2 regions of the Dactylosporangium sp. NPDC050688 genome follow, and region 2 is predicted to be linked to the other one. Evidence: riboswitches for the same ligand, from Rfam matches in the RefSeq annotation. Region 2 holds a riboswitch; the other holds the start of a gene.
What was found. A riboswitch is a leader RNA that binds a small molecule or an ion and turns the genes downstream of it on or off. The one in region 2 is predicted to bind thiamine pyrophosphate.
Positions count from the first base shown of each region.

Region 1 (14,000 bases), on a different contig from region 2:
CCACCGGCGCCGGCAAGAGCACCCTGCTCGACACGATCGCCGCGTCGTTCGGCGCCCGCTTCGACGGCACCCGGCTGCGCGTGTACCGCGTCGACGGCACCGCCGTGGAGGCCGCCGAGGCGCTGCTCGCCACGATCGAGAAGATCGTCGTGGAGCGTGCCGCGCTCGCCGAGCACGACGGCGCCCGCGTCCTCGTCCTCGTCGACGGCCACGACGTGCGCCTCAACGACCCGCTGATCCGCCTGGCCAGCGGCGGCAAGGCCGTCGGCGTCCACGTCGTGCTCGCCACCGAGCAGCGCAGTGCCGTGCCCACCGCCCTGTCCCGGCTCATGCCGGGCCGGATCGTGCTGCGCAACGCCGGCCGGGGCCTCGTCGAGGGCACGATCGAGCTGCAGGTCGCGCTCAGCGCGCCGGTCCACACAACTCCTGCACAACGCCCCCGCCAGTTGCAGCTCGAGGTCTGAGTACGCTGAACCACCGTGCAGCACAACTACCACGCAGGCTTCGCGTGTTTCGTCGGCCGGCCCAACGCGGGCAAGTCGACGCTCACCAACGCGATCGTCGGGCAGAAGATCGCGATCACGTCGGCGAAGCCGCAGACCACCCGGCACACCGTGCGCGGTGTCGTGCACCGGCCGGACGCGCAACTCGTCCTGGTCGACACGCCGGGGCTGCACCGGCCGCGGACCCTGCTCGGCGAGCGGCTCAACGACCTGGTCCGCGCCACCTGGAGCGAGGTCGACGTCATCGGGCTGTGCCTGCCCGCCGACGAGGAGATCGGGCGCGGTGACCGGTTCATCACCGGGGAGATCGCCGCGCTGAAGGCGACCGTCGTCGCCGTCGTCACCAAGACCGACCTCGTCGACCGCGGCAAGCTCGCCGAGCGGCTCCTCGCCGTGCAGGACCTCGGCGAGTTCGCCGACATCGTGCCCGTCAGCGCGGTGTCCGGGTCGCAGGTCCAGACCCTCGTCGACGTCATGATCGGCCACCTGCCCAAGTCGCCGCAGCTGTACCCCGACGGCATGCTCACCGACGAGCCCGAGCACATCCTGATGGCCGAGCTGATCCGCGAGGCCGCCCTCGAAGGCGTCCGCGACGAGCTGCCGCACTCGATCGCCGTCCTCGTCGAGGAGGTCATCCCCGAGGACGGCCTGACCAGGATCTTCGCCGACATCTACGTGGAGCGCTCCAGCCAGAAGGCGATCGTCATCGGGCACCAGGCGAGCCGCCTCAAGGACGTCGGCACCCGGGCCCGCCGCGAGATCGAGGACCTCATCGGCGGCCGCGTCTACCTCGACCTGCACGTCCGCGTCGCCAAGGACTGGCAGCGCGACCCGAAGCAGCTGCGCCGCCTGGGCTTCTGAAGGGTTGTGACATGTCCGGCGTCGGGTTCAAGGGCAAGCTGTACCGCGACGACGCGATCGTGCTGCAGGTGCAGAAACTGGGCGAGTCCGACCGGATCATCACCCTGTTCACCCGCCGGCACGGCCGCGTCCGCGCGGTCGCGAAGGGTGTCCGGCGCACCATGTCGAAGTTCGGCGCGCGCCTCGAGCCGTTCGGCCACGTCGACGTGCAGCTGCTGGAGGGCCGTACCCTCGACGTCGTCAGCCAGGTCGAGGGCATCGACCTGTACGGCCGCCGGTTCCTCGACGACTACCCCCGGTACACGGTCGCGTCCGCCATCGCCGAGACCGCGATCCGGCTGACCCCGATCGAGGAGGAGCCGGCGCTGCGGCTGTTCCACCTCACTCTCGGCGGCATGCGCGCCCTGGCCAACCGCGAGCATGCCAGCAGCCTGATCCTCGACGCGTACCTGCTGCGCGCGATGGGCGTGTCCGGCCTGGCCCTGGCGCTGCGCGAGTGCGCGGTGTGCGGCACCGCCGGACCGCACCGCGGCTTCTCCCTCGCCGCCGGCGGCGTGGTCTGCCCCGACTGCCGCCCGCCCGGCGCGTCGCACCCGGCGCCTGCGACGATCGAGCTCATGGTGGCGCTCGCGGAATCGGACTGGGTGGTCGCCGACGCCAGCGAACCCAACCACCGGCGCGAGGCCAGCGGGCTGGTCGCGGCGCATCTGCAGTGGCACATGGAGCGGGCGCTGCGCTCGCTCCCGCTCGTAGACCGGGACGACACCGCCCGGGGCCGAAAGGAAAGCTCGTGAGCAACTTCCGTCCGCCGTCGCAGCACCCCACCGGCGCCCGCCCGCCGGCACTGCCGAAGGAGGCCGTGCCGCAGCACGTGGCGATCATCATGGACGGCAACGGCCGCTGGGCCAAGCAGCGCGGCCTGCCCCGCACCGCCGGGCACACCGCCGGCGAGGCCGCCCTGTTCGACGTCATCGAGGGCGCGCTCGAACTCGGCGTCAAGTACGTCAGCGCCTACGCCTTCTCCACCGAGAACTGGAAGCGTTCCCCCGACGAGGTCCGCTTCCTCATGAACTTCAACCGCGACACCATCCACCGCCGCCGCGACGAGTTCCACGAGATGGGCATCCGCGTCCGCTGGGCGGGCCGCCGCCCCCGCCTGTGGCGCAGCGTCATCAACGAGCTCGAGTACGCCGAGGAGCTCACCAAGCGCAACACCAAGCTCACCTTCACCATGTGCGTCAACTACGGCGGCCGGGCCGAGGTCGCCGACGCGGCCGCCCGCATCGCCGCCGACGTGCAGGCCGGGCGCCTGAAGCCGGACCGGATCACGGAGAAGACGTTCGCCAGGTACCTCGACGAGCCTGACCTGCCCGACGTCGACCTGCTGATCCGCAGCTCCGGCGAGATGCGGACCAGCAACTTCATGATCTGGCAGGCGGCCTACGCCGAGTTCGTCTCGGTCGACACCCTGTGGCCCGACTTCGACCGCCGGCATCTCTGGTACGCCTGCGAGGTGTACGCCAAACGCGACCGCCGCTTCGGCGGGGCGATCCCCAACCCGGTCGTGCCGACACTGACCACCTGAGCCCGCCCCACGTGTGATCTCGCCCGCTTGATCTCGCCCGTTGATCTCGCCCGTTGATCGAAGTCGTGTCGTGGTCGTCCAGGTGGCCGGGGCGCGACTTGGATCACGACGGTGGTCCGGCTGGCAGGACGGCGACCACCGGATGCCGCGCGCACGCGCGTGAGGCTGCCGCGCGCAGCGCAGGCAGTGCGAGCGCAGCGAGCATGGGGGGCTCCGGGGTGGGAATCCCCCGGCCGGCCGCGGCGGCAGCCGCCCGAAGCAGGTAGCGACGTGACTATGTGTGCACGAACTTCAGCAAGATCAATGCCGCCGCGAGGACCGCGCCGATGGCCACCACGGACGCGTCGGACCAGCCGAAACGGGTCTCGCGGGCGCTGGTGCGCGGCAGGCCGCGGTCGAAGCCGCGGGCCTCCATCGCGGTCGCCAGCCGGATCCCGCGCCGGATCGCCCCGACCAGCAGCCCGAACGTCGCGGACACCGCCAGCCGCAGGTGGCGGGCCGGGTTCCAGCCGCCGTCGATGCCGCGGGCGCGGCGGGCGAGCCGGATCAGCCGGTACTCGTCGGTGAGCAGCGGCACCAGCCGGAACGCGGCGAGCGCGCCGATCGCGAACCGTGGCGGCACCTTCAGGTGCGCGATGAGCGAGTCGGCGAGGTCCGTCGGGTCGATCGTCGCGAACACCACGAATCCGGGCAGACCGATCGCGATGAGGCGCAGCGCGTACCCGAGCGCGGGCTCGTGCACCTCGAACCCGGCGACGGTGCCGACGACCGGGCCCTCCTTCGCGCCGAGCAGGACCGTGAAGACCAGTACCACGGCCGCGGACAGCAGCAGCGGCCAGCCGCGCCGCCAGAGGGCCGCCCCGCCCAGGCCGGTCAGCGGCAGCAGCGCCAGCTCCACGGCGATGGCGACGGCGGTGACGAACGGGTCGACGGTGCTGAGCACGGCGGCCGTCAGCAGTGCCGCGGCGAGCAGCTTCGCGGTCGCGTCCCGGTCGCGGATCCACCCCGTGACCCGCCCGCCGGAAAGCCCGCCGTGAGGCCCGCCGGAAAGCCCGCCGTGAGGTTCGCCGGAAAGCCCGCCGTGAGACCCGCCGGAAACCCCGACGGTATGCGAGCCGGAAACCCCACTGGAATGCTGGCTCATCGGCGGTCCAGCCTGAGCCGGCGGTCGCCGAGCGCCTCGACGAGCTGCTGGTCGTGAGTGACGATCACCAGGCCACGCCCTTCGTCGCGCAGGTCCGCGAGCAGTTCGACCAGCTCCCGCCACGTCAGCGGGTCCTGGCCGAACGTCGGCTCGTCCAGCACCAGCAGCCCGGGGGCGGCCGCCAGGGCCGTCGCCACGCTCAGCCTCCGCTGTTCGCCGCCGCTCAAGGTGTACGGGTTGGCAAGCGCCAACCTGTCGAGGCGGAGCCGGGTCAGCAGCTCGTCGACGAGCTTCGGGTCGCGCCCGCCGAGGAGCAGTTCGTCACGGACGGTCGCGGTGACGAACTGGTGCTCCGGGTTCTGGAACACCGAGCCGATCCTGCCCGCGAGCTTCGCCGCCCTCCACCGGTGCGGCGGGTGCCGCTCGCCGGGCGCCACGACCCGGCCCGGCGCCGCCGGCTTCGTCAGGCCGCCGAGCAGCAGCGCCAGGGTCGACTTGCCGGCCCCGTTGGGGCCTTCGACCGCGAGGGCCTCACCGGCGCGGACCACCTCGTCGACCACGTTGCCGGTGTGCCGCAGGGCGAGCCGTTCCGCGGTGAGCAGCACGTCGCCGGGGGCGGTGCGGGCCCGGCGGTCGGGCACGACCAGCGTCGGCTGCTGATCACCGAGGGTCACCACCCGGTCGACCAGGGTCAGCGCCTCCTCGAGCCGGTGCTCGACCAGGATCATTGTCGCGTCGACGTCGTACAGCGCCTTGCCGAGCGCCGCCCGTACCAGCTGTGCACCCTCGGGATCCAGGTTCGCGGTCGGCTCGTCGAGCAGCAGCAGCCCGGGCCGCGACACGAGCACGCCGGCGATCGCGAGGCGCTGCTGCTCGCCGCCGGACAGGGCGGCGGTGTCGCGGTCCCGGCCGTACGGGAACCCGACGGCGGCCAGGGCGGCGTCCACCCGCGGCCAGATCTCGGCGCGCGGCACCCCCCGGTTCTCCAGGCCGAACGCGACGTCGTCGCCGCTGCGGCTCATCACCAGCTGCGTCTGCGGGTCCTGGAACACGATGCCCGTGCCGGCCCGGTGCTCCCGGGCCGGCCGGCCGTCGACCAGGACCTCACCCTCCTGCTCGCCGGAGTCCTCGGCGAGCAGGCCGGCGAGGGCGGCGAGCAGGGTGCTCTTGCCGGCGCCGGAGGCGCCCGCGAGCAGGACCCGCTCGCCGTGCTCGATCCGCAGGTCGAAGTGGCGGACCGCCCAGGCCTTGCGCCCGGCGTGCCGCCACCCGAACCCCTTGAACTCGACAGTGCTCACGCCGTCACCTCCGCTGCGCTCCGGCGCCGACGTGAGCCGAGACTGCGCCCATGGTTCGCGGCTCCTCCGCTGCGCTCCGGACCGCTCACAGAACGTTAAACGGCGGCCCGTTCGCGGCCCGAGGGGAAGCGGTCCAGCACGCCGGTGGTGGCGAGGGACCGCTGCAGCGCCCACGAGCCGGCGCCGGCGATGACCGCGCCGCTCGCCACGACGATCGCCGCGTACAGGGCCTTGTCGGTGTTGCTGAAGGCGCCGTAGTACATGTTGAGGTCCAGCAGCGCCGCACCGCCGCCGGCGAGCGCCCCGGCGACGATCGCGTTGCCGAGCCTGTAGCTGCGGTACCCGGTGAGCGCGAACCCGAACTCGCCGCCGACCCCCTGCAACAGGCCCGACAGCAGCACGCCGAGGCCCCAGGTCGAGCCGAACAGGGCCGACACCAGCGCCGCGACGAACTCGGTGTAGAGCCCGGCGCCCGGTTTGCGGATCACCAGCGGGCCGAGCACGCCCGGGACGAGCCAGACGCCGTAGATGAACGCGCGCCACGGCAGCGCGACGCTCTCCATGGCGTTCCACAGGTTGTTCCATGCGTAGAACACGGCGGCGAACGCCACCGCGATGACCGAGGCGACGATGATGTCGACGGTCCGCCAACGGGTTTCCATTGCAGTGCCTCCTGGTTCGGGGGTGAGCCAGAAGGAGACGCGACGCCACGCCCGGGGGGCCGGACGTGGCGCGTGGCGTGAGGTGACCGAGCTCCCTGCGCTGGCATTACCCAGATCAGGTTCGAGGGTCTGCGTCGGCCTGGCCCGGCCGCCGCACTCTCAGCGCTGTGCGCTCCCCTGTCGGATGTGCAGTTGTTTCCCGACGGTAACAGTGAACGAACTTCACTCGAAGCCCCCGGTCGCCAAAATCACGGCGCTTGATCCTTCCCCGCGGGGCATGGCCTTCGCTACTCACGGGTAATAGCCTGGTCGGTACTGGACTGACACCTGGGGGTGCCGCAATGACGCAGGTCGCCGACAGCTCAGCTCACACGAACGAGAACGCGAACCAGAACACGGAGCAGAACGCCAACCAGAGCGTGAACACGGAGGCCAAGACCGGCACGCACGCCGAGAAGCAGGCGCGGAAGGTCATCGAGGCCAGCCGCGAGACGGAATGGCGCAAACCGAGCTTCGGCAAGGAGCTGTTCCTGGGCCGCTTCCGGCTCGACCTGATCGACCCGCCGCCGGCCGACAAGGAGGCCGAGGCCGGGCAGGAGTTCCTCGCGAAGCTGCGGGCGTACATCAGCGGCGTCGACGGCCAGCAGATCGAGCGCGACGCCCGGATCCCCGACGACGTGCTCCGCGACCTGGGCGGGCTCGGCGCGTTCGGGATGAAGATCGACACGAAGTACGGTGGGCTCGGCCTGTCCAACCTCGACTACTGCCGGGCCCTCGCCCTCGTCGGGTCGGTCAACCCGTCGATCGGCGCGCTGCTGTCGGCGCACCAGTCGATCGGCGTGCCGCAGCCGCTGAAGCTCGTCGGCACCGATGAGCAGAAGCAGCAGTTCCTGCCCCGGCTGGCCGGTGGGGAGGTGTCCGCGTTCCTGCTCACCGAGCCCGAGGTCGGCTCGTACCCGGCGAACCTGCGCACCTCTGCCGTGCCCACCGAGGACGGCGACTACCTGCTCAACGGCGTGAAGCTGTGGGCCACCAACGGCACCCTGGCCACCCTGTTCGTGGTGATGGCGCTGGTACCGAAGAGCGAGGGCCACCGCGGCGGCATCACCGCGTTCGTGGTCGAGGGCGACGCGCCGGGCGTGACGATCGAGCGGCGCAACGCGTTCATGGGCCTGCGCGGGCTGGAGAACAGCGTGACCCGTTTCCACAACGTGCGGGTGCCCGCCGCCAACGTCATCGGCGGCGAGGGGCAGGGCCTGCGCATCGCGCTCAGCACCCTCAACACCGGCCGGCTGTCGCTGCCCGCGATGTGCGTCGGCGCCGGCAAGTGGTGCCTCAACGTGGCCCGCGAATGGGCCGCCGAACGCGTCCAGATGGGCCGCCCGATCGGCAGGTACGAGGCCATCGCGAAGAAGATCGCGTTCATCGCGGGCTCCACGTACGGCATGGAGGCGATGCTGGAGCTGTCCTGCCGCCTCGCCGACGACGACCGCAACGACATCCGCATCGAGGCGGCGCTCGTGAAGTTGTACGCCAGCGAGCTGGCCTGGAAGGTCGCCGACGAGCTGATCCAGATCCGCGGCGGGCGCGGCTACGAGACCGCCGACTCCCTCGCCGCCCGTGGCGAACGCCCGATCCCCGCCGAGCAGATCCTGCGCGACCTGCGGATCAACCGGATCTTCGAGGGCTCGACCGAGATCATGCACCTGGCCATCGCCCGCGAGGCCGTCGACGCGCACCTCTCCGTCGCCGGCGACATCATCGACCCCGACGCCGGCCTCGGCGCGAAGGCCAAGGCGGCCGGCAAGGCCGGCGGCTTCTACGCCAGGTGGCTGCCGACCCTGGTCGCCGGCAAGGGCCAGCTCCCGGCCGGCTTCAGCGACTTCGGCCCGCTCGCGCAGCATCTGCGGTACGTCGAGCGCTCCTCGCGCCGGCTGGCCCGGGAGACCTTCTACGGCATGGCCCGCTGGCAGGGCCGGCTGGAGCACAAGCAGGGCTTCCTCGGCCGGATCGTCGACATCGGCGCCGAGCTGTTCGCGATGTCCGCCGCCTGCGTCAAGGCCCGCAGCGAGCAGGCCGAACGCCCTGAGGGCGTCGAGCTCGCGGACCTGTTCTGCCGGCAGGCGACCCTGCGCGCCGAGGCCCTGTTCCGCGACCTGTGGGACAACGCCGACGCGATCGAGTCGGCCGCCGCGAAGCGGGTCATCGCCGGGCGGTACCTGTCGCTGGAGGAGGGCATCGTCCCGCCGGACGCGTCGGGGCCGTGGCTCGCCTCGTGGGAGCCGGGCGAGTCGGCCGCCGAGGACGTGCGGCGCCGCTTCTGAACAACCACGGCCGCCGGCGTCCGCGCCGGCGGCCGTTGCGTGTCCTCGCACCGCGGTCGCCGTGTTGTCCTTGTGGGCGCTGCGCTTTTGATGGTCGCCGGTCAGCGCAGGCCGAGGCTGCGCAGCTCCAGGGTGGCGAGGGCCTCGACCGCCTGCTTGTCGCCCTTGCGCCACAGTGCCGCGATGTCGGGGTCGATCTTCACCAGCTTGCCGAGCGGCTGGGTCGCCAGGGCCCGCAGGGCGAGCAGGTCGCGGCCGGCCGTCGCGTCGCGCAGCCGCGCCGCCGAGCCGGCCCGCCGCATCCACCGGATCCGCAGCGGCAGCCACAGCAGCACGACCAGCGCGACCGGCACCGCGATCACCAGTACCGACATGATCCAGGCCAGGTCGTTGACGATCTGCTGCTGCTCGCGGCCGGCGTCGGCGAGGGAGCGGGCCGCGTTCGCCGCGCTCGCGAAGGGGGCCGCGACCGAGTCCGGTACACCCGGCACACCGTTGATCTTGTCGCCGGCGCCCTGGAGGTTGTCGGCGAGGCCCGTGCCGGCGCCTTCGAGCTTCCTGCCGGGCGCCGCCAGCCCCTGGATGGCATCGAACAGCGCCATGCCCAGCTTGACCCAGACGTAGATCCAGGCGACCACGAACACGTCGGTGAGGAGCTGCCGCAGGGCGGTGGGGGCACGGTCGGCATAGAGCTTCACGAGTCAAGCCTGACGTACCGACGCTGTGGGCGCACTGTGACCATGCGCCGGAATGCGGGTCAGGAGCCGCCGGTCTCGCGGGCGTGGGACACGGCGTCGGCGACGATGTGGGCGATGTGGTCGTCGGTCAGCGCGTACGCGATCTCCCGCCCCCGCCGGGAGCCGCGCACGACACCGGCGCCGCGCAGGACGCGCAGGTGCTGCGACACGAGCGGCTGCGGGGCGCCGAGGGTGTCGACGAGCTCGTGCACGCAGCGGGGGCCGCCGGCGAGCTCGGTCACGATGCGGATGCGCAACGGGGCGGCGAGGGCACGCAACAGCTCGCCGGCCGCCTCGTATCCCTCAATGCTCGACATATGCGCAACGGTAACCGTTGTCAGTAACCATGGTCCACACGGTCGAGCACCACCTCTGGCGTGGTCCGTTCCGCGGCCGGCGGGCTGGGTCTGGTGCGCCGGCGCACCGCCCGCCACGCCGACCCACCGACGGTGACGACGAAGAAGCCGCTGATGGCGAGCAGGACCACGGTGGCGCCGGGGCCGGTGTCGGCGGCCGTCGAGACCCAGATGCCGCCGCCGGAGGCGGCCAGGCCGAGCAGGACCGCCACCAGCATCGTGGTGCGGAAACCGCGGGTGATCTGCTGCGCGGTCGCGACGGGCACCACCATGAGGGCGCTGACCAGCAGCAGGCCGACGGCGCGCATGGCGACCGTGACCGTGACCGCGGTCGTCACGGCGAGGACGAGGTTGAGGGCGCGGACCGGCAGGCCGGAGACCCGCGCGTACTCCTCGTCGTGGCAGACCGCGAAGAGCCACGGGCGGAGCAGGACCGCCACCGCCAGCACCGCGCAGCCGAGGATGAGCATCACCGTCAGGTCCTGCCGGCTCGTCGTGAGCGGTGAGCCGAAGAGGTACGTGACGAGGCTGCGGTTGCTCTGCTCGTCGGACAGGTTGACCAGGATCACGCCGCCGGAGATGCCGCCGTAGAACAGCATGGCGAGGGCGACGTCGCCGGAGGTCTTGCCGCGCTCGCGCACCAGCTCGATGACGACGGCGCCGAGCGCGGCGGCGATGACCGCCATGAGCACCGGCGACTGGTGCAGCAGCAGGCCGAAGCCGACGCCGGTGAGCGCCACGTGACCGAGGCCGTCGCCGATCAGCGACAGCCGCCGCTGCACCAGGTAGATGCCGATGGCGGGCGCCGACGCGCCGGTGATCAGCGCGCCGACCAGGGCGCGGATCATGAAGTCGTACGCGAACAGGCTCATGCCGTCACCTCCGCTGCGCTCCGGTGTCGGCCTGAGCTCCACCCTGAGCTGCTGATTCGCGGCCCTCCGCTGCGCTGCGAGCCGCTCATGCCGTCACCTCCGCTGCGCTCCGGCGCCGGCCTGAGCTCCACCCTGAGCCCATGGTTCGCGGTCCTCCGCTGCGCTCCGGCCCGCTCATGCGTTGCCCAGGAGGCCGGGCGCCTCGACGGCGGCGTGGGGGTGGACGTGGTCGTGGCCGGGCTCGGCGTGGTGGCCGGCCGGCTCGGGGGGTGCGCCGTCGTGGATGATCTCGCCGTGGTGCACGACGACCGCGCGGGTGATCAGGGGGCGCAGCGGGCCGAGCTCGTGCGCGACGAAGACCACCGTGCCGCCCTGGCCGACGAACCGGTCCAGGCACCCGGCGAACGCCTCCTGGCTCGCGGCGTCCACGCCGGCCGTCGGCTCGTCCAGGACCAGCAGCTCGGGCGCGCCGGCGAGGGCGCGGGCGATGAGGACCCGCTGCTGCTGCCCGCCGGACAGCACCGACACCGGCTCGCGGGCCCGGTCGGCGAGGCCGACGGCGGTGAGGGCTTCCTCGACCGCGCGCCGGTCGGCGCTCGACGGCAGGCGCAGGAACCCCCGGCGGGCGAGCCGGCCCTCCGCCACGACCTCGCCGACCGTGGCGGGCACGCCGCTGCCGGCGCCGACACGCTGCGGGACGTAGCCGAGCCGGTGCCAGGCGCGGAAGCGTTTCAAGGGGGTGCCGAAGAGCCGGACCTCGCCCTGCGCGAGCGGTACCAGACCCAGTGCGGACTTCACCAACGTGGACTTGCCGGACCCGTTGGCGCCGAGGATCGCCACGACCTCCGCCGGGTCGACGCGCAGCGACACGCCGTCGAGCACGGGTCGGCCGTCGTAGGCGACGACGGCCCGGTCCACCTCAAGTACCACGGTGCCGAGCGTGCCCGATAATGGGAATCGTTGTCAACTTCAGGTGAGCTTCACGACCGCCAGCAGCACGACCAGCCCGAGGATCACCAGCCGCATCACGCGGGCCCGCGGCGGGTGCGCCCGCCACGTCTGGGCCAGCAGCCACCCGGCGCCCGCGGCCAGGGCGAGCAGCACCAGGGCGCCCACCGGCCCCGGCAGTACCAGCGCCACGAACACGAGCACGCCGACGCCGAGGAACGCCGCCGTCGGGTTGACCCGTCCCAGCCGGGTCAGAACACGCTGGGTCATCTCGGTCGGGCTCCTCGGGTCCGTATGCTCGCGGCATGCTGGTGGTGACACGGTTCGTGCTGGACGACGCCGACGAAAGCTTCGTGGAGCGCGCGCACGCCGCGCTTGGTGCGCTCGCGGCCTGCCCAGGGTATCTCCGCGGGCGCCTCGCCCGCGCGTTCGACGACCCGGCGCACTGGAGCATCGTCACGGAGTGGCAGTCGGTGGGGGCGTACCGCCGCGCATTGTCGGCCTTCGACGTGAAGATGTACGCCACCCCGCTGCTCGCCCAGTCCCTCGACGAGCCTTCGGCGTTCGAGGAACTCGCCGAGGTGGCACCCGGCGGGGCGCTCACGGTCACCGCGAGCGACCGGGCGTAGTTGGCTACTGTTGGGGGCATGATGCCCCAGCCGACCGAGGTGCCGGCACCGCCGCCGGGCCCCGGCGTGGTGACGCCGTTCGCGGCGCCGCCGCGCGACCGGGACCTGCGTGGCCTGTGGATCGGCCTCGGCGTCGGCGGGCTCGTGCTGGCGCTGTGCTGCGTCGGCGGCGCGCTCGGCGGCGGGTTCCTGCTCGCCGGCCTGGAGGGCGTCGCCCGCTCGCAGCTGGCCAGCGTCGTCGACGACTACCTGACCGCGCTGCGGGCCGAGGACTACGCGACGGCCCGCGCGCAGCTGTGCCCCGAGCAGCAGCGCACGCACACGCTCGCCTGGTACGAGGACGAGTACCGCGGATCCGAGGTCACCGCCTTCACCGTGCACGAGGACCGGGTCGACGTGAACCTCGTGCAGGTCCCGGCGGACGTCACCCGGCGGGGGCAGGGCGAGTCGCTGATGACGTTCACCATGCTGCAGCAGACGACCCGGTGGGTGATCTGCGGAGGGGTCGACTGACCCTGCCCCCGGGCACTGCGGATAATCTGGTGCGGCTCGCCCGGGCGTAACCGTACCGTCGATGTGGACGTTGACGGTTTGCCCGTCTTGACCGACATTTCAGTACCCGATACCCGCCTTGCCGACAGCCAGTCGCCGTGAGGCCGAGGAGGAACCATGGCCGCCGATCGCATCGATTCCGTCGTCAGCCTCGCGAAGCGCCGCGGCTTTGTCTTCCCGTCCAGCGAGATCTACGGGGGCACCCGCTCCGCCTGGGACTACGGCCCCCTCGGCGTCGAGCTCAAGGACAACGTGCGCCGGCAGTGGTGGCGCACCATGGTCCAGCAGCGCGACGACATCGTCGGCCTGGACTCCGCCGTCATCCTGTCCCGCGACGTGTGGGTCGCCTCCGGCCACGTCGACGCGTTCGTCGACCCGCTGACCGAGTGCGCGTCCTGCCACAAGCGGTTCCGCGCCGACCACCTCGAAGAGGCGTTCGTCGAGAAGCACGGCACGGACAAGCCGTTCGTCCTCAGCGAGATCAACTGCCCCAACTGCGGCAACAAGGGCACGTTCAGCGAGCCGCGCATGTTCAACGGCCTCATGAAGACCTACCTCGGCGCGGTCGAGAACGACGAGGGCCTGCACTACCTGCGGCCCGAGACCGCGCAGGGCATCTTCATCAACTACAAGAACATCGAGGGCGTGGCGCGCAAGAAGCCGCCGTTCGGCATCGCGCAGGTCGGCAAGAGCTTCCGCAACGAGATCACCCCGGGCAACTTCATCTTCCGCACGCGCGAGTTCGAGCAGATGGAGATGGAGTACTTCGTCGAGCCGGGCAAGGACGAGGAGGCCCACGAGTACTGGCTCCAGGAGCGCTGGAACTGGTACCTGGACCTCGGCCTGTCCGCCGACAACCTGCGCTTCTACGAGCACCCGAAGGAGAAGCTGTCGCACTACTCGAAGCGCACCGTCGACATCGAGTACCGCTTCCGCTTCGGTGGCCAGGAGTTCTCCGAGCTCGAAGGCATCGCCAACCGCACCGACTTCGACCTGACCACGCACTCCAAGCACTCCGGTGTCGACCTGTCCTACTTCGACCAGGAGAAGAAGGAGCGCTGGGTCCCCTACGTCATCGAGCCCGCCGCCGGCCTCACCCGCGCAGTGCTGGCGTTCCTGCTCGAGGCGTACGACGAGGACGAGGCGCCGAACACCAGCGGCAGCGTCGACAAGCGCACGGTCATGCGCTTCGACAAGCGGCTGGCGCCGGTCAAGGCGGCGGTGCTGCCGCTGTCGCGCAACGCGGACCTGTCGCCGAAGGCGCGTGACCTGGCCAAGCAGCTGCGCAAGCGGTGGACCGTCGACTTCGACGACGCGCAGGGCATCGGCCGCCGGTACCGCCGGCAGGACGAGATCGGCACGCCGTTCTGCCTGACGGTCGACTTCGAGACGCTCAATGACAATGCGGTGACGGTGCGTGACCGCGACACGATGGCGCAGGAGCGGGTTTCGCTCGACCAGGTGGAGACCTACCTGATCGAGCGCCTGCCGGGCTGCTGACCGGCTTTCCTTAGAACGTCGTTCCGCCC
Region 1 is NZ_JBFAIC010000004.1:65,595-79,594, forward strand. It holds gene AB0H83_RS05870 (FtsK/SpoIIIE domain-containing protein) at 1-464, shown strand, start outside; gene era (GTPase Era) at 480-1,364, shown strand; gene recO (DNA repair protein RecO) at 1,376-2,158, shown strand; gene AB0H83_RS05885 (isoprenyl transferase) at 2,155-2,949, shown strand; gene AB0H83_RS05890 (energy-coupling factor transporter transmembrane component T) at 3,224-4,093, opposite strand; gene AB0H83_RS05895 (ABC transporter ATP-binding protein) at 4,090-5,391, opposite strand; gene AB0H83_RS05900 (ECF transporter S component) at 5,487-6,053, opposite strand; TPP riboswitch at 6,128-6,242, opposite strand; gene AB0H83_RS05905 (acyl-CoA dehydrogenase family protein) at 6,395-8,377, shown strand; gene AB0H83_RS05910 (hypothetical protein) at 8,479-9,075, opposite strand; gene AB0H83_RS05915 (metalloregulator ArsR/SmtB family transcription factor) at 9,135-9,431, opposite strand; gene AB0H83_RS05920 (metal ABC transporter permease) at 9,452-10,342, opposite strand; gene AB0H83_RS05925 (metal ABC transporter ATP-binding protein) at 10,517-11,272, opposite strand; gene AB0H83_RS05930 (DUF6703 family protein) at 11,312-11,560, opposite strand; gene AB0H83_RS05935 (antibiotic biosynthesis monooxygenase) at 11,596-11,919, shown strand; gene AB0H83_RS05940 (hypothetical protein) at 11,938-12,432, shown strand; gene AB0H83_RS05945 (glycine--tRNA ligase) at 12,589-13,971, shown strand; gene AB0H83_RS05950 (XdhC family protein) at 13,982-14,000, opposite strand, start outside.
Region 1: it holds a riboswitch for thiamine pyrophosphate, as region 2 does, so the genes downstream of both, AB0H83_RS05900 (ECF transporter S component) here and thiS (sulfur carrier protein ThiS) in region 2, are expected to answer to the same signal.

Region 2 (14,000 bases):
CCGCGGTGCGGGACATGGCCAAGGCGTTCGGGCACTCGCCGGGGCAGCAGGACGCGTGGAGCAAGCAGGTCGAGCGGTGGGGCGCGCTGGAGGAGGCCGACCACGACGACATCCCGCGGCAGGTGGTCGAGCACGCCAACGCGCTGCTCACGTTCCCCCGGCACCTGGGCATCCACTCCGGCGGCATGGTCATCTGCGACCGGCCGGTGATCGAGGTGTGCCCCGTCGAGCACGCCAGGATGCCGGGCCGCACGGTCCTGCAGTGGGACAAGGACGACTGCGCCTCCGTCGGGCTGGTCAAGTTCGACCTGCTGGGGCTGGGGATGCTGTCGGCGCTGCGGTACGCGTTCGAGATGATCGGCGGCGAGCTCGACATCTCCACGATGCCGCTGGACGACCCGGAGGTGTACGACATGCTGTGCCGGGCCGACTCCGTCGGGGTGTTCCAGGTGGAGAGCCGCGCGCAGATGGCGACCCTGCCCCGGCTGAAGCCCCGCGAGTTCTACGACCTGGTCGTCGAGGTCGCGCTGATCCGGCCCGGCCCGATCCAGGGCGGCTCGGTGCATCCGTACATCCGCCGCAAGAACGGACAGGAGAAGGTCACCTACCCGCATCCCCTGCTGGAACGGTCGCTGGAGAAGACGAAGGGGGTGCCGCTGTTCCAGGAGCAGCTGATGCAGATGGCGATCGACGTGGCCGGCTTCACCCCCGCCGAGTCCGATGAGCTGCGCCGCGCCATGGGCTCGAAGCGGTCGATGGAGCGCATGGGTCGCATCCGGCGGCGCCTGTACGAGGGAATGGCGGCCAACGGGATCACCGGCGCCCTCGCCGACGACCTGTTCGACAAGCTCGCCGCGTTCGCCAACTACGGGTTCCCGGAGAGCCACGCGATGAGCTTCGCGTACCTGGTGTACGCGAGCGCCTGGCTGAAGCGGTACCACCCGGCGGCGTTCTGCGCGGCGCTGCTCAACGCCCAGCCGATGGGGTTCTACTCGCCGCAGTCGCTGGTCGACGACGCCCGCCGGCACGGCGTCACCGTCCGGCGCCCGGACGTCAACCTGAGCGCGGCGAAGGCGACCCTGGAGGACCCGGTCCCCGGGGAGACGCCGGGCACCGGGCCGTCCGGGTGGGGGCGCGGCGGGCCGGTCGTGCGGCTCGGGCTGTCCGCGGTCCGCTCCCTGGGTGACGAGGTCGCGGAACGCATCGCGGCGGGGCGCGGCACGTACACCTCGATGAGCGACGTGGCCCGCCGGGCCCGGCTGAGCACCGCCCACCTGGAGGCCCTGGCCACGGCGGACGCGTTCGCGAGCCTCGGGCTCAGCCGGCGGGAGGCGCTGTGGGCGGCGGGCGCCGCGGCGCAGGAGACGGCGGGCCGGCTGCCGGGCACGACCGGTGGCCTGGAGGCGCCGATGCTGCCGGGCATGGACGCCGTGGAACGCATGGTCGCCGACGTGTGGGCGACCGGCCTGGCGCCCGACGCGCACCCGGCGCAGTTCGCCCGGGAGTACCTCGACCGGATCGGCGCGCTGCCCGTGCAGCGGCTGCACGACGTCGACCCCGGCCGCAGGGTGTCCGTCGGCGGGATCGTCACGCACCGGCAGCGCCCGGCGACCGCGGGTGGGGTCACGTTCATCAACCTGGAGGACGAGACCGGCATGCTCAACGTCACCTGCACGCCCGGCCTGTGGCAGCGGTACCGCCGGGTCGCCCGTACCGCCGGCGCGATGGTGGTGCGCGGTGTGCTGGAGAAGGCCGAGGGCGTGCTCAACCTGCGCGCCGACCACCTGGCGGTGCTGAGCCTGCCGGTCCGCTCGGCGTCCCGCGACTTCCGCTAACCGTCGCGGCGCTCGTCCCGGGCGCCGGTGCGCAGCAGCCACCACAGGCCGACGACGGGCAGGACGAGCGGGACGTAGCCGTACCCCTGGCCGTAGTCGGACCAGACGGTGGCGTCCGGGAACGCGGCGGCGTCCACGACGCTGAGCGTGCCGATGGTGAGCACGCCGAGCAGCTCGAACCCGCAGGCGGCCAGGGCGAGCCGCCGGGCACCGCGGGCCAGGGCGACGGTCGCCACGACGTAGACGGCGGCGGCGAGCGCCGACAGCGTGTACGCCAGGGGCGCCTCGCCGAACTTCGTGGCGATCTGCACGCTCGCGCGGGCGGTGGCGGCGAGGGCGAAGACCCCGTAGATCGCGACCAGGACCCGGCCGGGCCCGCGGTGCAGGCGGCCGTCGTTGCGTTCAGCCATTCCAGATCTGTCCCAGTCGCAGGATGAGCACGGGCACGATGACCGCGGCGCTGCCGATGAGCAGCGAACCCCACCGGGTCGGTTCCATCCGGGCGAGGACCGCGCCGGCCGGCGGCAGCAGCAGCGCGGTCAGCATGTACCCGATGAGGGTGACGACGAGCCCGCTGTCGTCGGGTCCGCCGCCACGGGCGAGGCCGACGACGAGCGCGACCACCTGCACCAGCACGAGGACCCCGACGACGGCGAGGCCCTGGAAGAGCGGCCGGGTCGGCGCGCGGTGCCGGAAGAACTCCACGAACGCCCAGGCCGCGAGGGCGAGCGACAGCACGGAAATGGCGACTGCCAGAGGCCCGATCACGGCCGACAGCGTAATGCGGCGGGCCCGGAGCTCCTGCCCCGGGCCCGTCCCGCTGTATGTTCCGGGCTGGTTACCGGCCTCGTGAGGGGTTGACGACACCGGGAACATCGGGTTCGAACGGTGCCCCCAGCTACCCGTGACACGACCGGCGGGGTCGCGGCGGTTCGTGAGTGTCGACTACCTTGCACTGCGCTGGGCCGTGGCACGTTTCGGGGATTCAATGCTTCCCGGGATTGCCTAACGTCTACGACAACAGCAACGAGATCACACCAATTGAGCTGGGGGATGCAATGAGCGAGTGGGACAGCGGCGACACGGGCCACGGCGGCCTCGACTACGAGCACGCTGAGGCCGGTCACGAGCAGGAGGGTCTGGACCAGCTGCACCAGGTGCACGCGGATCAGAACGACTACGACTCGCAGTTCGGCGTGTACGAGCAGGACCACGCGTCGGCCGAGTCCACGTCGTTCGACCAGGGTCACCAGGTGGAGTTCACGGGTGCGGACGGCTCGCACTACGCCGAGCAGGACTTCACCTCCTACGACCACGCCGAGGCCGAGCAGGACCACGTCTTCGCCGCCGAGGGTGAGGAGCACGCGTCCTCCTCGGAGTACGACCAGCTCGACGCCCTGCAGGCCCGCATGGAGAGCGCGTTCGCCGAGACCACCCAGCTGCACACCGACGGTGGCAGCGCCGCGCTGGGTGTCGCCTCCAACTAAGGCGTTGCGTGCAACGGCCGGCCCCCTTCGGGGCCGGCCGTTGCCGTGTGCTCAGTGCCCGAGGACCGGGTGCGGTACGTACGGCGCCTCGAGGCGCTCGATCTCCTTGTCGTCCAGGGTGAGCTCGGTCGCGGCGATCGCGTCCTCCAGGTGCGACAGCTTCGTCGCGCCGACGATCGGCGCCGTCACCACCGGCCTGGACAGCAGCCACGCGAGCGCGACCTGCGCCGGGGCGACCCCGCGCTCGCCGGCGACCTCGGCGTTGACGTCGACCACGGCGAAGTCGTCGTCGGTGTACATGGAGCTGAAGACGTCGCTGGCGGCCCGCGTCGTGCGCCGCTCACCGCCCCGGCCCCGGTTGCCGGCGAGCAGCCCCCGCGCGAGAGGGCTCCACGGGATGACGCCGATGCCCTGGTCGGCGCAGAGCGGCAGCATCTCCCGCTCCTCCTCCCGGTACACCAGGTTGTAGTGGTTCTGCATCGACACGAACTCGGTCCAGCCGTTGGCCCTGGCCGTGTACTGCAGCTTCGCGAACTGCCACGCGTACATGCTGGACGCGCCGATGTACCGGGCCTTGCCGGCCCGCACGACGTCGTGCAGCGCCTCCATCGTCTCCTCGACCGGAGTCTCCGGGTCGAAGCGGTGGATCTGGTACAGGTCGACGTGGTCGACGCCGAGCCGCCGCAGCGAGTTGTCGATGCCGGCGAGGATGTGCTTGCGCGACAGCCCGCTGTCGTTGGGCCGGTCGCTCATCACGCTGAACACCTTCGTGGCCAGCACGTAGTCGTCGCGCCGCGGGAAGTACTTCGCCAGCAGCCGGCCGGTGACGGTCTCGCTGGCGCCGAGGGAGTACACGTCGGCGGTGTCGAAGAACGTGATCCCGGCCTCGACAGCCCGCCGCACGAACGGGTCCGCGGCCTCCTCGTCGAGCACCCAGTCCCGCCACGCGGGATCGCCATAGCTCATCATGCCGAGACAGAGCTCGGAGACCTTCAGCCCAGTCCGGCCAAGTCGCACCTGCTTCATGTCTGAAAAACTAGCGCGGTGCACACGCTCGGACGACTCCATCTCATCACCGACACCCGCCCGGGGCGGGACGTGCTCGGCGTGGTCGGGCACGCCCTCGCCGCCGGGTTCGGCGTCGTGCAGGTCCGCCCCGAGGACGCCGTCACCGACCGGGAGGCGTACGAGCTGACCGTCCGCGTCCTCGCCCTGTGCCGCGCCGCCGGCGCGACCTGCCTGGTCAACGACCGGCTGCACGTCGCGCTCGCCGCCGGCGCCGACGGGGCGCACGTCGGCGCGGACGACCTGCCCGTCGCCGCGGCCCGCCGGGTCCTGGGCCCGCACGCGATCCTCGGCGCCACCGCCCGTAACCCCGTGACGGCCCGGCAGGCGGTCGCCGACGGTGCCACGTACCTGGGCGTCGGCCCGGCGTACGCGACGACCACGAAGACCGGCCTGCCCGACGCGATCGGCCCTGAGGGGGTCCGCGCCGTGGCCGAGGCGGTCGCGGTGCCGGTCGTCGCGATCGGCGGCGTCACCCCTTCGCGGGCGGCGGAGCTGTTCGCCGCCGGCGCCCACGCGGTCGCCGTGGTCGGCGCGATGAGCGGCGCCTCCGACCCGGCTGCGGCGGCGGCCGCCTTCGCGGCGGCGGCTCGCTTCGCAGGGCTTCTTGGGCGGGCCGGCTCACCCGATAAATACGAAATGTCGGATGTATCCGGGCGCTTGCGCCTGGATACATCCGGGAGACCAGGTGCCGGGAGACCAGGTGCCGGGAGACCAGGTGCCGGGAGACCAGGTGCCGGGGGACCGGGCGCCGCGGGGCCGGGTGCCGAAGGATCGGGTGCCGAAGGAGGGGCGGCGTGAGGGCCGGGATCGTCGGCGGCGGGGTCATCGGGCTGTCCGTCGCGTGGGAGCTGCTGCGCCGGGGTGCGCAGGTCACCGTGTACGACGCCGACCCCACGCGCAGCGCCGGCCGGGTCGCCGCGGGCATGCTGGCGCCGACCGCCGAGGCGGGCTTCGGGGAGGAGGCGCTGCAGGGGCTGATGCTCGAGTCGATGCGGCGCTGGCCCGCGTTCGCCGCCGAGCTCGGCGCCGCGACCGGGATGCCGCTCGGGTACCGGACCGACGGCACGCTGCTCGTCGCGCTCACCGACGACGACCTCACCGAGGTGCGGCGGCTCGTCGACTACTACCGGCGGGCCGGCACGCCGATCGAGCCGCTCACCGGGCGCCGGCTGCGGGAGCTGGAGCCGCTGCTCAGCCCCCGGGTCCGCGGCGGGGCCCTGGCCGCCGGGGACCACCAGGTGGACCCGCGGCTGCTGCTGGCCGCGCTGCGGAGCCTGCCGCTGCGGCACGAGGCGCGCGACGTCACCGACCTGTCCAGTCTGCGGGACGATGTGATCATCGTCGCCAACGGGTGCGGGCTGGCCGCAGTGGCCGGGCTGCCGGTGCGGCCGGTGAAGGGCCAGCTGCTGCGGCTGCGGGGGCCGGAGCCGCTGCTCACGCACGTGGTGCGGGGCGTCGCGCTCGGGCGGCACGTGTACCTGGTGCCGCGCGCCGACGGGGAGCTGGTCGTCGGCGCGAGCGAGGAGGAGCGCGGCGCCGACACGACGGTGACCGCCGGCGGGGTGCTCGACCTGCTGCGGCCCGCCGCGGACCTGCTGCCCGGCGTCGCCGAGCTGGCGCTCGCCGAGACCCTCGCGGGGCTGCGGCCCGGCACCCCCGACAACGCCCCGGTCCTCGGTCACCTACACGGCAACGTGTACGTCGCCGGCGGCCACTACCGCAACGGGGTGCTCCTCGCGCCGGTCACCGCGCACGCCGTCGCCGACCTGGTCACCAGGGGATCGACCGACGTTGACGTGAGCGCGTACGGGGTGAGCCGCTTTACCTGAGCACCGTGGCGGGGTTACCCTCAGCGCGTACCCACGGGAGTCCGGTGTGACCGGGCTGAGAGGGGGGCTGTCAGCCCCCGACCGTCGAACCTGATCCGGATCATGCCGGCGCAGGGAGTGAGGAGTGAGCCGTATGCAGCTCGTGGTCAACGCCGTCGCAGCCGACGTCGCCGACACCGCCACCATCGCCGACGTGGTCCGTGGCCTCGCCGGGGTCGCCGACCCGCGCGGGGTCGCCGTCGCGCTCAACGGGGCCGTGGTGCCCCGCGCGCAGTGGGCCGCGACCAGGCCCGCCGACGGCGACACGGTCGACGTGCTCACGGCGGTGCAGGGTGGCTGACCAGGGCAACAGCGCCACGCCGGAGGACGCGCTGACGATCGCCGGGGAGGCGCTGCCGTCGCGGCTCATCCTCGGCACCGGCGGGGCCAGGAGCCACGCCGCCCTGGAGGCGGCGATCCGGGCCAGCGGCACCGGCCTCGTCACCGTCGCGCTGCGCCGGCTCGACCCGGGCGCGCCGTCGCTGCTGGACGTCGTGGAGCGGTGCGGGGTGCGGATCCTGCCCAACACCGCCGGCTGCTACACCGCGACCGAGGCGGTGAAGCTCGCCCACCTGGCCCGCGAGGCGTTCGCCACGAGCTGGGTGAAGCTGGAGGTCATCGGCGACGAGGAGACGCTGCTGCCCGACTCGGTCGAGCTGGTGACCGCCGCGGAGCGGCTCGTCGAGGACGGGTTCACGGTGCTGCCGTACACCGGCGACGACCCCATCGTCGCCCAGCGCCTCGCCGACGCCGGGTGCGCAGCCGTCATGCCGCTCGGCGCGCCGATCGGCTCCGGGCTGGGCATCCGCAACCCGCACAACATCGCCCTCATCCGGCAGAAGGTGACCGTGCCGGTGATCCTCGATGCCGGGATCGGCACCGCCTCCGACGCCGCGCTCGCGATGGAGCTCGGCTGCGACGGGGTGCTGCTCGCCTCCGCGGTCACCCGCGCCGAGCACCCCGAGCGGATGGCGGCGGCGATGCGCCTCGCCGTCGAGGGCGGCCGGCTCGCCCACACCGCCGGCAGGATCCCGCGCCGCCTGTACGCGACCGCCTCGAGCCCGACGGGAGGGCTGCCATGGTGACCCGGCTGGTGCTGTTCACCGACCGGCGGCAGGCGCACCGGCCGCTGGACGAGGTGGTCAACCGTGCGATCGACGGGGGCGTGCGGCTGGTCGTCCTCGGCGAGCAGGACCTGCCGGCGGGGGAGCGGGCCGACCTCGCCGACCGGCTGCGGGTCATGCTCGACGGGGTCAAGGGCCGCCTGGTCCTCGCCGAGGACACGACCGCGTTCCACAAGTGCCACAACCTCGACGACCTGGTCGCGGCCGCCGGCGCCGGCGTGGGGTTCGCGACCCTGTCACCGATCTACCCGACCCGCTCCAAGCCCGGCTACGGACCCCCGCTGGGGCTGGCCGCCCTGTCCAGGATGACCCGGGTCGTCCCGCTGCTGCCGGTGTACGCCCTGGGCGGCGTCGACACGCCGGGGCGGGTCCGGGACTGCCTCGACGAGGGCGCCACCGGGGTCGCGGTCATGGGCGCCGTCATGCGCGCCGAGGACCCCGGGCGGTTCGTCAAGGAGCTGATGACCATATGAACCCGGTCGTCGCGTTGACCATTGCCGGGTCGGACTCCGGCGGGGGTGCCGGGATCCAGGCGGACCTGAAGACGTTCGCCGCACACCGGGTCTTCGGCACCAGCGTGATCACGGCACTGACCGCGCAGAACACCATCGGCGTCAAGGGCATCTCCGCGGTCGACCCGGGGTTCGTGGGGGCGCAGCTGGACGCGGTCCTCGCCGACCTGCCCGTCGCCGCGGTCAAGACCGGCATGCTCGCCACGCCGCAGACCGTCGCCCTCGTCGCCGGGTACGCGCCGCGCCTGCCCGGGCTCGTCGTCGACCCCGTCCTCGTCGCCTCGTCCGGCGACCGGCTCTTCACCCGCGACGCCGAGCGGGCGTACCTGGACCTGCTCTTCCCGCACGCCGCCGTCGTCACCCCGAACCTGCGGGAGGCGTCGGTGCTGCTCGGCCGGGACGTCACCGACGTCGACGACGCGGTCAAGGCCGCCGAGGACCTCGCCGCGACCGGCCCCCGCTGCGTCGTGGTGAAGGGCGGCCACCTGCGCGGCAGCCGCGACGCCGTCGACGTCGTCTGGGCCGGCGGCACGGTCGAGCTGCTGACCGCGCCGTGGATCGACACGGCCAACAACCACGGGACCGGGTGCACGTTCGCGGCGGCGACCGCGGCCCGGCTCGCCCTCGGCCAGTCCGTCGCCGAGGCCCTCGCCGGGGCGAAGGCATACGTGCACGCGGCCCTCACCGCGTCGTCCGGCTGGCGGCTCGGCAGCGGGCACGGCCCCCTGGCCTGGGGCCCGTTCGAGCCGCTCACCTAGTACACCCGCCGAAAAACGCGAACAGGTGCGCCCGTGGCGTGCCGGCTTCGCCGTGCCCACGAAAGGATCGCCATGAAGCGCAAGGTCCACGTCCAGGGTTCGCGGGACGACATCCGCGTGCCGTTCGCCGAGATCGAGCTGAGCGGGGACAACCCGCCGGTGCGCCTGTACGACACCTCCGGGCCGCGCAACGACCCGCCGACCGGGCTGCCGCCGCTGCGCGCGCCGTGGATCGCCGAGCGCGGCGCCGAACGCACGCAGCTGTACTACGCGCGGCAGGGGATCGTGACCCCGGAGATGGAGTTCGCCGCGATCCGGGAGGGCGTCGAGCCGTCGGTCGTGCGGGAGGAGATCGCCGCCGGGCGGGCGATCCTGCCGAACAACGTCAACCACCCCGAGAGCGAGCCGATGGTCATCGGCAGCCGCTTCCTGGTCAAGGTCAACGCGAACATCGGCACGTCCGCGGTGTCCTCCGGGGTCGAGGAGGAGGTCGCGAAGCTGACCTGGGCGACCCGCTGGGGCGCCGACACCGTCATGGACCTGTCGACCGGCAAGCACATCCACGCCACCCGCGAGGCGATCGTGCGCAACTCGCCGGTGCCGATCGGGACCGTGCCGATCTACCAGGCCCTGGAGAAGGTCGGCGGCGACCCGCTGCGACTGACCTGGGAGGCGTACCGCGACACCGTCGTCGAGCAGGCCGAGCAGGGCGTCGACTACATGACCGTGCACGCCGGGGTGCTGCTGCGGTACGTGCCGATGACCGTCGGGCGGGTCACCGGCATCGTGTCGCGGGGCGGGTCGATCATGGCCGCGTGGTGCCTGGCCCGGCACGAGGAGAACTTCCTCTACACCCACTTCGCGGAGCTGTGCGAGATCTTCGCCCGGTACGACGTCGCGTTCTCCCTCGGCGACGGGCTGCGGCCCGGCTCGATCGCCGACGCCAACGACGAGGCGCAGCTGGCGGAGCTGCGCACGCTCGGCGAGCTCACGAAGATCGCGTGGGAGCACGACGTGCAGGTCATGATCGAGGGCCCCGGGCACGTGCCCATGCACAAGATCAAGGAGAACGTGGACCTGCAGAAGGAGTGGTGCCACGAGGCGCCGTTCTACACGCTCGGCCCGCTCACCACGGACGTCGCGCCCGCGTACGACCACATCACCAGCGCGATCGGTGCCGCCATGATCGCCATGTACGGCACGGCGATGCTCTGCTACGTCACCCCGAAGGAGCACCTCGGGCTGCCCGACCGCGACGACGTCAAGGCCGGCGTCATCGCGTACAAGATCGCCGCGCACGCCGCCGACCTGGCCAAGGGCCACCCCGGCGCGCAGGCGTGGGACGACGCGCTGTCCAAGGCGCGGTTCGAGTTCCGCTGGGAGGACCAGTTCAACCTCGCCATGGACCCGGACACCGCCCGCGCGTACCACGACGAGACCCTGCCGGCGCAGCCCGCCAAGACCGCCCACTTCTGCTCCATGTGCGGCCCCAAGTTCTGCTCCATGAAGATCAGCCAGGACCTGCACGAGTACGCGGCACTCGGCATGGCGGCCAAGTCGGCGGAGTTCTCGTCGTCCGGCGGGCAGGTGTACCTCCCCGTGGTGCCCGCTGCCGCTCCGGCGCCCGTGGTGTCGTAGCGGGGTACTAAGGTCGTGAGGGTGGAGTCCTCAGTGGCGTCGCCACGCACCGCGGTGGTCTGGCAGGTCCTGCGTCGCGAGCTCGCCGCGGCCGGCCACCCCCTGACCGCGCTCGACGTCGGCGGCGGCACCGGCGGGTTCGCCGTGCCGCTCGCCCGCGCCGGGCACTCGGTCACCGTCGTCGACCCGAGCCCCGACGCGCTCGCCGCGCTCACCCGGCGGGCCGCCGAGGCGGGCGTCGCCGAGCGGATCACCGCCCTGCAGGGCGACGGCGACGGCCTCGCCGACCTCGTCCCGCCCGGCAGCGTCGACTTGGTGCTGTGCCACAGCATGCTGGAGGTCGTCGACGACCCGCACAAGGTCGTCACCGCGCTCGCCGCGACCCTGCGCCCCGGCGGCACCGCCAGCGTCGTGGTCGCCAACCGGGCCGCCGCCGTCCTCGCCAAGGCCATCGGCGGGCACCTGGCCGCCGCGTCGCTGCTCGTGGCCAGCCCCGACGGGCGCGGCGACGCCCGCGACCGGCTCAGCCGGCGCTACGACGTCGGCACCGCCACGGCGCTGCTGTCCGGCTGCGGGCTCACCGTCGAGCAGATCCACGGCGTGCGGATCATCGCCGACCTCGTGCCCGGCACCGTCGCGGAGAGCGAGCCGGAGGCCCTGGAGGCGTTCGAGCTGGCGCTGGCCGGCACGTCGCCCTACCGGGACATCGCCACCCAGCTGCACCTGCTGGCCCGGAAGTCCTGATGGGGGCGCTGGACCCGGTCGCACCTCGCTACGGGCAGGCCAGCCTCGCCGAGGTCATGCCCAGCGTGCTCAGTGTGCTCGGGATGCCGTACGAGCGCGACGCCCTCGGCCTCGGCGCCGCCCTCGCCGGCGTCGACCGGGTCGCCGTGCTGCTGCTCGACGGCCTCGGCTGGCACCAGCTCGGCGTCGCCGCGCCGCACGCGCCGACCCTCACCGACATCCTCGGCGGCCGGCTCGGCACCGCCCGGTCGATCACCGCCGGCTTCCCGTCCACCACCCCGGTCAGCCTGGTCACCCTCGGCACCGGCGCGCCGCCCGGCGCGCACGGCATCGTCGGCATCGTGCTCAACGAGCCCGGCACCGACAAGCTCGTCAACCACCTGCACTGGGACGGCCATCCCGACCCGCAGCAGTGGCAGCCGCTGCCGACCGCGTTCACCCGGGCGGTCAACGCCGGGCTCGCCCCGACCGTGGTCAGCAACCCGCTGTTCGAGCGGACCGGGCTGTCCGTCTCCGCGTACCGGGGAGCCCGCTTCGGCGCCGGGGTCGTCGCCGACGAGGTCGCCACCGCGATGCTCGCCGCGCTGCCCACGTCCCGCCTGGTGTACGGCTACCTGCCCGACGTCGACCGGGCCGGGCATGACTACGGCATCGGCACCGGCGAGTGGCGCACCGCGGTCGGCAACGCCGACCGGCTCCTCACCCGCCTCGTCGACGGGCTGCCGGCCAACTCGGCGCTCGTCGTCACCGCCGACCACGGGCAGCTCGACGTCCCCGCCGGCCGGCGCATCGACCTCGACAAGGATCGCCGCCTGCAGGCCGGGGTCGCGGTGGTCGCCGGCGAGCCGCGGGTGCGCTACCTGCACACGATCCCCGGCGCGCGGGCCGACGTCATCGCCACCTGGCAGGGCGTCCTAGGTGCGGCGGCGACCGTGCTCAGCCGGGAGGAGGCGGTGGCGGCGGGCTGGTTCGGGCCGATCCCGCAGCAGCACCTCGCCCGGGTCGGCGACGTCGTGGTGATCTGCCAGGAGCGGTGGGTGGTGCTCGCGTCGGAGCACGAGCCGGCCAAGTTCACCCGGATGGTGGCGTTCCACGGGTCGAGCACGGCGGCGGAGATGCAGATTCCACTGCTGGTGGTGCGGAAGTAGCCGCCATCCTTCGTTGACTGTCTCACCCGGTCCGGGTGAGGCAGCGCATCGTCGCCTCCAGTTCGGGACCGGCGTCCAGCGCGTGCTCCAGCACGATCGCGAGCAGCTCCTCCCGGGTCGCGGCGACCACCACCCCCGGCGCTCCCGCCACCGGGTCGTCGCGCAGCACCGCGACCCGCGCCCGGCGCAGTCCGAGCTGGCCCGACCGGTTCAGGAACGTCTCACCCCGCGCCGGCAACGGCACCCGCCGGGCCCGGGTCCAGCCCGCGACCAGCAGCACCGCCACCGCGCACCGGTCGGTCCCGGGCCGCCAGCCGGCGCCGCCGTCGGTGATCAACCCCGGCGCGACGCAGCGGACCAGCTCCGGACGGTGCAGCCGCAGCCCTTCGACCGCCGCGACGACCGGCGCCAGCGGCGAGGTCAACGCGAGGAGGGCCATGCCAGGAAGGTAAGGCATGCCTAACTTCTCGTCAAACGCGCTCCCGTGTACGCCCGGTTCCGGTCGGTGGGCCTTTGCCGGCGGCGTTCTTGTCGGTGGGCCTTTTGTCGGTGGGCCTTTTGTCGGCGGGCCCTTTTTGTCGGCGGGCCCTTTTTGTCGGTGGGTCTGGCTAAGGTGCGGGCATGGGTCGCAGTCAGGTGGTGCCGAGGGACGGTTCGGGCGCGGGGGAGTTCGGCCCCGACGCCGACGACACCGGCTGCACGGTGCTGCACGTCGACATGGACGCGTTCTACGCCTCCGTCGAGATCCGCCGCCGCCCGGAGCTGCGCGGCAAGCCCGTCATCGTCGGCGGCGCCGGCCCGCGCGGCGTCGTATCCGCCGCCAGTTACGAGGCCCGCAAGTTCGGCGTGCACAGCGCCATGCCCGGCAGCCGCGCCCAGCGGCTCTGTCCGCACGGCATCTTCCTGCCACCCGACTTCGCCGCCTACACCGAGGCGTCCCGGGCGGTCATGGCGATCTTCCGCGACGTGACGCCCCTGGTCGAGCCGCTGTCGCTCGACGAGGCGTTCCTCGACGTGGCCGGCGCCCGCCGGCTGCTCGGCCGCCCGGCGCAGATCGCCGCCCTGATCCGCCACCGGGTCGCCACCGAGCAGCGGCTGACCTGCTCGGTCGGGGTCGCCTCGACCAAGTTCATGGCCAAGCTCGGCTCGACCCGCGCCAAGCCCGACGGCATGGTGGTCGTGCCGACTGCGGGCGCCCTGCGGTATCTGCACCCGATGCCCGTCAGCGCGCTGTGGGGCGTCGGCGACCGCACCACCGAGACCCTGCAGCGGCTCGGCCTCAAGACCGTCGGCGACCTCGCCGCCGCCCCGCTCGGCATGCTCCGCGCCGCCGTCGGCGACGCCGCCGCCCACCACCTGCACGAGCTGTCCTGGGCGAGGGACCCCCGGCGGGTGATTCCCGACCACGTGGAGAAGTCGATCGGTGCGGAGACCACGTTCGACGTCGACGTGAGCGACCTGTCAATCATCCGACGCACCATGCTCGCCCTGTCCAACAAGGTCGCCCAGCGTCTCCGCCACGCCGGCCAGGCCGGCCGCACCGTCTCGGTCAAGATCAGGCTCGCCGATTTCCAGACCCTGAGCCGGTCACGCACCGTTGATGTCCCCACCGACGTCGCCCGCGAGATCTTCGAGATCTCGTGGCCGCTGTTCACCGCCGCCCGCCCCGGCGAGCGCATCCGCCTCATCGGCGTGCGCGTCGAGGGCCTCACCACCGCCGACGGAGCGCCACGACAGATGACGCTCGGTGAGCGCGACCACGGCTGGCGCGACGCCGAACGCGCCGCCGACGCGGTCGCCGCCCGCTTCGGCAAGGGC
Region 2 is NZ_JBFAIC010000014.1:40,696-54,695, forward strand. It holds gene AB0H83_RS16090 (error-prone DNA polymerase) at 1-1,835, shown strand, start outside; gene AB0H83_RS16095 (hypothetical protein) at 1,832-2,245, opposite strand; gene AB0H83_RS16100 (hypothetical protein) at 2,238-2,603, opposite strand; gene AB0H83_RS16105 (hypothetical protein) at 2,894-3,322, shown strand; gene AB0H83_RS16110 (aldo/keto reductase) at 3,374-4,348, opposite strand; partial or broken gene thiE (thiamine phosphate synthase) at 4,367-4,963, shown strand; gene thiO (glycine oxidase ThiO) at 5,185-6,219, shown strand; TPP riboswitch at 6,244-6,354, shown strand; gene thiS (sulfur carrier protein ThiS) at 6,353-6,559, shown strand; gene AB0H83_RS16130 (thiazole synthase) at 6,591-7,343, shown strand; gene AB0H83_RS16135 (thiamine phosphate synthase) at 7,337-7,855, shown strand; gene thiD (bifunctional hydroxymethylpyrimidine kinase/phosphomethylpyrimidine kinase) at 7,852-8,652, shown strand; gene thiC (phosphomethylpyrimidine synthase ThiC) at 8,719-10,290, shown strand; gene AB0H83_RS16150 (methyltransferase domain-containing protein) at 10,312-11,034, shown strand; gene AB0H83_RS16155 (nucleotide pyrophosphatase/phosphodiesterase family protein) at 11,034-12,182, shown strand; gene AB0H83_RS16160 (hypothetical protein) at 12,205-12,639, opposite strand; gene AB0H83_RS16165 (DNA polymerase IV) at 12,804-14,000, shown strand, end outside.